Regions from separate parts of the Listeria sp. MAN/IMW/UF555 genome, predicted to be linked through region 1. Evidence: predicted binding sites of a transcription regulator. Region 1 holds the regulator's gene; the other holds the start of a gene.
The links. Region 1 encodes Rex, which represses fermentation and respiration genes when NADH is low (regulators of the CRP and FNR family bind a similar motif). Its sites were predicted from a motif close to TTGTGAAATATTTCACAA; they were not measured.
Positions count from the first base shown of each region.

Region 2: pflB (formate C-acetyltransferase) is a predicted target of Rex. The motif match lies at 2,152-2,169, and genes of this name have one in related genera.

Region 1 covers NZ_JBZWZS010000002.1:293,056-296,441, reverse strand. Annotated here, with positions in the region: gene AC4PG8_RS08590 (ABC-F family ATP-binding cassette domain-containing protein) at 1-591, opposite strand, end outside; gene AC4PG8_RS08585 (redox-sensing transcriptional repressor Rex) at 902-1,549, shown strand; partial or broken gene AC4PG8_RS08580 (DUF4305 domain-containing protein) at 1,576-1,780, opposite strand; gene AC4PG8_RS08575 (CPBP family intramembrane glutamic endopeptidase) at 1,782-2,468, opposite strand; gene groES (co-chaperone GroES) at 2,701-2,985, shown strand; gene groL (chaperonin GroEL) at 3,018-3,386, shown strand, end outside.
Region 2 covers NZ_JBZWZS010000001.1:293,580-296,965, reverse strand. Annotated here, with positions in the region: gene mutL (DNA mismatch repair endonuclease MutL) at 1-1,288, shown strand, start outside; gene AC4PG8_RS01410 (glycerol-3-phosphate responsive antiterminator) at 1,305-1,853, shown strand; gene pflB (formate C-acetyltransferase) at 2,279-3,386, shown strand, end outside.

The sequences.
Region 1 (3,386 bases):
TAAATGGTTTGTCGGTTCATCGAGAACAAGAATATCCTGTTTCGCGAGTAATAACTTAGCCAGTGCAAGTCTTGTTTTTTGCCCACCGCTGAGTGAGGCGATTTCTACTTCATAATCTTCTGGATAAAAGCGTAAACCGTTTAAAACGGAACGGATTTCTGCTTCATACGTATACCCACCAACTTCTTTAAAAGTATGTTGCAAGGTATCGTAATCGGTCATCAATGCTTGATATTTTTCCGGATTATTATAAAGCTCAGGTTCCCCAAGACGAAGCTCCATTTTGCGTAAATCTGCTTCCATTTTTCTAAGTGAATCAAAAACACTTAACATTTCATCCCAAATTGTTTTCGTGGATTCAAGGCCAGTATTTTGAGCCAAATAGCCAATTTCGACACTTTTAGGTTTAGAAATTGTTCCGCCGTCATAACTCATTTTTCCAGCGATAATTTTAAGTAAAGTAGATTTACCAGCGCCATTTCGACCAACTAGGGCAATTCGGTCGCCTGTTTTTACTTCTAATTTAATATTATCTAAAATAACTTCTGCACCGAAGAATTTAGAAATTTGCTGAACTTGTAATAATATCATAATCTCTCTCCTCGAACGTTCTCCTTACTAGTTTATCTTAAAAGCCAAGTAATCGCAATGAGAGAAGAAGGGCTTCACGTATAAGGTAGATTGTGAAAACACTCGCATTATTTGTGATTTTAGCGTAGAATGGAAAAGAAGGAAAACACTAGATATTTTGCGGGACAAACTATTGCTTGAAAATCATGAGCAAAAAGTTTGTGCATTCCTTGTGAAATGTTTATAGTATATAAGCAAGCATGTGAAAGGAAGTACAGTTCACAAAAGCTTCAACTTCAGAAAAAATTTAAAAGAAGAAGGGACAGAAGGCATGATGGAGGAAACAACAAAAATTCCACAAGCGACAGCAAAACGCTTACCATTATATCATCGTTACTTGAAATACCTAGATGAATCAGGTAAGGAACGAGTATCATCTGCGGAATTAAGTGAAGCGGTGAAAGTTGATTCAGCGACTATTCGACGTGATTTTTCGTACTTTGGCGCATTAGGTAAGAAAGGATACGGGTATAACGTTTCTTACATACTCGACTTTTTCAGTAAAACACTTAGTCAGGACAAACAGACAAATGTTGCACTAATCGGTGTAGGTAACCTAGGTACAGCATTATTACATTATAATTTCATGAAAAACAATAATATCAAAATCGTTGCTGCATTTGATGTAGACCCAGCGAAAGTTGGTAGTGTTCAACAAGACATTCCAATTTATCACTTAAATGATATGGAAGAAATTGTTCGTGAAAATGGTGTGGAAGTAGTTATTCTGACAGTTCCAGCTGATGAAGCGCAAGTAACTGTAGATCGTTTAATTGAAGCAGATGTTAAAGGTATTCTAAACTTTACGCCAGCTCGTATTAGCGTTCCAAAACAAGTTCGTGTGCACCATATCGATCTTACAACGGAATTACAAACGTTAATCTATTTCCTGGAAAACTATCCAGCGAAAACAGAATAAAAAAACCTGTAGAAGGTAAGCAACACTTACTTTCTACAGGTTTTTTTTACGTCTTTTAAGCCCAGTGATAATAAGGCCAATACCAATACCAAAATCAATTAACATCATGAGTATAAGTATATAGGCAACAAGATCATAACCATATTCAGCCACTCGAACAATAACAAAATAGACAAATACAAGACCAAGCGCAAAATAAAGAAAACTTTGCTTTATTAATGAATTTTTCATATTATCCTCCAATGATTCCAAGACTCACGAGCAAAACAATGGTATTCATTAAAATATGTGCGCCCATCGAAACAGCAATTCGTTTCGTTTTCGTATAAAGAAAACAAAGAATTAATCCGATGACAAAATAAGTAAGTAAAAAGGAAATATCCCCGTGAAGTAGCCCAAAGAAGAGCGAACTAATAACTGCCGCCACATGAATGTTCATCACATTACTCAGCCCACCAAAAACCACTTTTCTAAAAACAAGCTCTTCTAAAATTGGCCCGAGAACTGAAATGAAAATCAAGAAAATCGGCGCAGATCTAGTTAAATCAACAAGTAATTCTGTGTTTGCCGATTCACCAATATTCCCAGAAATTAGCGTTAGAATAATGCTACAAATAAATTGTGCTACGTATAACCCAATCACTCCACCAATAATCCACACAATACTCAGAAATGGCGTAGTTTTTTCACCGAGTTCGATTTTATTTTCTTTTGGTTTTCTATAAAGCATTGGAATAATAATGGCGAGTGATAATAAATTAGAAAAAATCGACCATGTAATTACCCCATAAGTTTGAGCATCCGCTGTAGAAATCGAAGTCATACTAAGTAAAATATGTTGAACAACGGGAATCCCAATAGATGCAGAAAATAGTAATAATAAATAAACTAATACAATCGTAATATAACGTTTAGCCAAAAAATACGCATCCCTTCTAAAAACAAGCTCCAGCTAAATGCTTAAAAATAGCGGAAATAGCTCTTCTTATTGTACTAGTTATCACGCTTTACCGCAAATAAGAATTCTTTAATTTTTAAACGTTTTTGCTTGCAATTTTTATTTAGTTTGGTATCATAATAACTGTATTAGCACTCTAATGTGTCGAGTGCTAAAATGAAAAATGTAATTATATCAGAGGAGGTCATTTACATTGTTAAAACCATTAGGAGATCGTGTTGTAATTGAAGTACTTGAAGCAGAGGAAAAAACAGCGAGTGGGATTGTATTACCAGACTCTGCCAAAGAAAAACCGCAATCAGGGAAAATTGTTGCAGTCGGTTCAGGTCGTGTGCTAGATAACGGCACAAAAGAACCACTTGAAGTTGCAGAAGGTGACACGGTTATCTTCGCAAAATACTCTGGAACAGAAGTGACGTATGAAGGAACTGACTATCTGATTTTACGTGAAAGTGATATTTTAGCAATTACTAAATAATAAAAAAAGAAATAATCGGAGGGAAATATAAAATGGCAAAAGATATTAAATTTAGTGAAGATGCTCGTCGTGCCATGTTACGTGGTGTCGACCAACTAGCAAACGCAGTAAAAGTAACGCTTGGCCCAAAAGGTCGTAATGTTGTTTTAGAAAAAAAATTCGGTTCTCCGTTAATTACAAATGATGGTGTAACGATTGCAAAAGAAATCGAATTAGAAGACCCATTTGAAAACATGGGCGCAAAACTTGTATCTGAAGTTGCTTCTAAAACCAATGATGTTGCTGGGGACGGAACTACAACTGCTACCGTTTTAGCGCAAGCAATGATTCAAGAAGGCTTGAAAAACGTAACAGCTGGAGCAAATCCAGTAGGCGTACGTCGTGGTATCGAAAAAGCCGTA
Region 2 (3,386 bases), on a different contig from region 1:
AAATCGTCTTGCTTTAGCTCATCCAGATATTAGTTTCCGGTTTTCACACAATGGGAAACCTTTGCTTCAAACAAATGGAAATGGAGATTTACGTCAAGTGATCGCAGCTATTTATGGCGTGTCTATCGCTAGAAAATCGATTCCAGTTAAGGCAGAGTCGCTTGATTTTAAAATTTCAGGTTATGCCGTATTGCCAGAAGTAAATCGTTCCAACCGTAATTACATTTCAACGATTATTAATGGCCGTTTTATCAAAAACTTCGCACTAGTAAAAGCGATACAAGAAGGGTACCATACACTTTTACCAATTGGTCGTTTTCCAATAATCGTGCTACAAATCGAAATGGACCCAATTATTGTAGATGTCAACGTTCATCCAGCAAAACTTGAAGTACGTTTAAGTAAAGAAAAAGAACTTGGCCAGCTCATTAGTCAGATGATTAAAGACGCATTTCATCAGTTGCAATTAATTCCAGATGGAGAAGTTTCAAAAAAACAAAAAGAACAACAAAAATCCGAACAAATTCAGATGTCATTTGAAGAAAACAGACAGCCAAAAGAACCGCCAACGCTTTTCTCAAAACCAAATATTCCAGAATACGTACCATCTGATGAAAGAGCACCAAAAGAAGACGACTTTATTTTAGAAACAATGCCTACTTATAATCCGGAAACGCAGCCTGAACAAGTAGAAGAGCAAAAAGAACGTATTCCGAAAATGTATCCAATCGGACAAATGCACGCGACGTATATTTTCGCTCAAAATGAAAATGGCCTATATATTATTGATCAGCATGCCGCGCAAGAACGAATTAAATATGAATTTTATCGTGAAAAAATTGGAGAAGTAAGTCGAGAATTGCAAGAATTACTCGTGCCTATCGTGTTAGAATTCCCATCAGATGAATATGTCCGACTAGAAGAACAAAAAGCGAAACTAGAAGAAGTTGGTGTTTTTCTTGAAAACTTCGGACAAAATAGCTTTATTATTCGCGCACATCCAACCTGGTTCCCAAAAGACCAAGAAGAGGAAATGCTACGCGAAATTATCGATGAAGCCTTGTCAGCACCAAGTATAAGTATTCATAAATTAAGAGAAGATACCGCGATTATGATGAGTTGTAAAAAATCAATTAAAGCAAATCACTATTTAACTATGCAAGATATGGAAGCACTTCTTGACACACTTAGAGAAGCAAGCGATCCATTCACTTGTCCTCATGGCCGCCCAGTTATTATTCAATATTCAACTTACGAACTCGAAAAAATGTTTAAACGTGTCATGTAGAAGAGGAGGAATACAATTGGAGTTACCATTTTCTGGTCAATCAATCATCCCAGCTGCACATAATCAAAAAGACATGGAAAAGATATTAGAGCTTGATTTGACCTATATGGTGATGCTCGAGACTCATGTTGCTCAGCTTAAAGCTTTAGTAAAATACGCACAAGCTGGCGGGAAAAAAGTTTTGCTACACGCTGATTTAGTCAATGGTTTAAAAAATGATGACTATGCAATTGACTTCTTATGTAAAGAAATTCGCCCAGATGGCATTATTTCTACAAGAGGAAATGCGATTATGAAAGCAAAACAACATAAAATGCTTGCCATTCAGCGTTTATTTATGATAGATTCTAGCGCTTATAACAAAGGAGTGGCTTTAATCCAGAAGGTCCAGCCTGATTGCATTGAACTTTTACCCGGCATCATTCCAGAACAAGTACAAAAGATGACTCAAAAGCTTCACATTCCAGTGATTGCGGGAGGATTAATCGAAACAACACAGCAAGTGGATCAAGTAATTGCTAGTGGCGCAATTGCTGTTACCACATCGAATAAATATTTATGGTGAAAAATAGCTAAGTCGTAGTTGTAAAAACGGCTTAGCTATTTTCATGAAAAACAATGAAAACGCTACATAAACTGTAAAAGCATTGGTGCGCAATAGATTAAGCGTTTTCCAACTGTTTTATACAAATGAATGAAATTAAAACTGTACCATAACAGGAGTGGGTGTTTGAAGTGGTACAGGAAATATAAGAAATTAAAATTAAAACAAAATTAGAATAATGATAAAGTGGTTAAAACGCATTAAATTAGCGTTCTTGGCTATTTTGAAAGAAAAAGTCACATAAAATTCATAAAAAAGTTTGAAAAATATTGCACAAAACTGTAGCATTTTTTTTAGAATATGTTATGATAACAGTGTAGATTATTTATAAATTAGTTTGCTCAAAAAAGCACGCTCGAGATTGAACAATAAATGGAGGTTATATGATGACTGAACAATGGTATGAATTCGCAGGTGGTAACTGGCAACAAGAAGTAGATGTACGTGACTTTATCTTAAAAAACTATCGCTTATATGACGGTGACGACACATTCTTAGTTGGCCCAACCGAAGCAACAACAAAACTTTGGGATCAAGTAATGGACTTAACTAAACAAGAACGTGAAAACGGTGGCGTACTAGATATGGATACCAAAATCGTTTCAACCATTACTTCACATGACCCAGGTTACTTAAACAAAGATTTAGAAAAAGTTGTCGGTGTTCAAACTGACGTACCTTTCAAACGCGCTTTACAACCATTCGGCGGAATCCGTATGGCAGAAGTTGCAGCTGAATCTTATGGTTTTAAAGTAGACGAAGAAATTAGCCATATTTTTTCTGAATACCGTAAAACACATAACCAAGGTGTATTTGATGCTTACACAGCTGAAATGCGCGCAGCTCGTAAATCAGGCGTAATCACTGGTCTTCCAGATGCTTATGGCCGTGGACGTATTATTGGTGACTACCGTCGTGTTGCACTATACGGAGTTGACTTCTTAATTAAACAAAAGAAACAAGATTTAAACAATACAGGTTTACGTACAATGAGCGATGACGTTATCCGTCAACGTGAAGAACTTAACGAACAAATTCGTGCTCTTGGCGAATTAAAAGTACTAGGCGAAAAACATGGTTTTGATCTTGGTCGCCCAGCTAAAACTGCTCAAGAAGCTTTCCAATGGTTATACCTTGGTTACCTAGCTGCTATTAAAGAACAAAATGGTGCTGCAATGAGTTTAGGACGTACATCTACATTCCTTGATATTTATGTAGAACGTGACCTACGCAATGGCCTAATTACTGAAGAAGAAGCACAAGAAATTGTTGACCACTTCATCATGAAATTGCGTCTTGTAAAATTTGCTCGTACACCAGATTACAATGAATTATTCTCTGGAGATCCAACTTGGGTTACTGAATCCATCGGTGGTATTACGGAAGAAGGCGTTCCACTTGTAACGAAAAACTCATTCCGTTTCTTACACACATTAGATAACTTAGGACCAGCTCCAGAACCAAACTTAACAGTACTTTGGTCCACTCATTTAC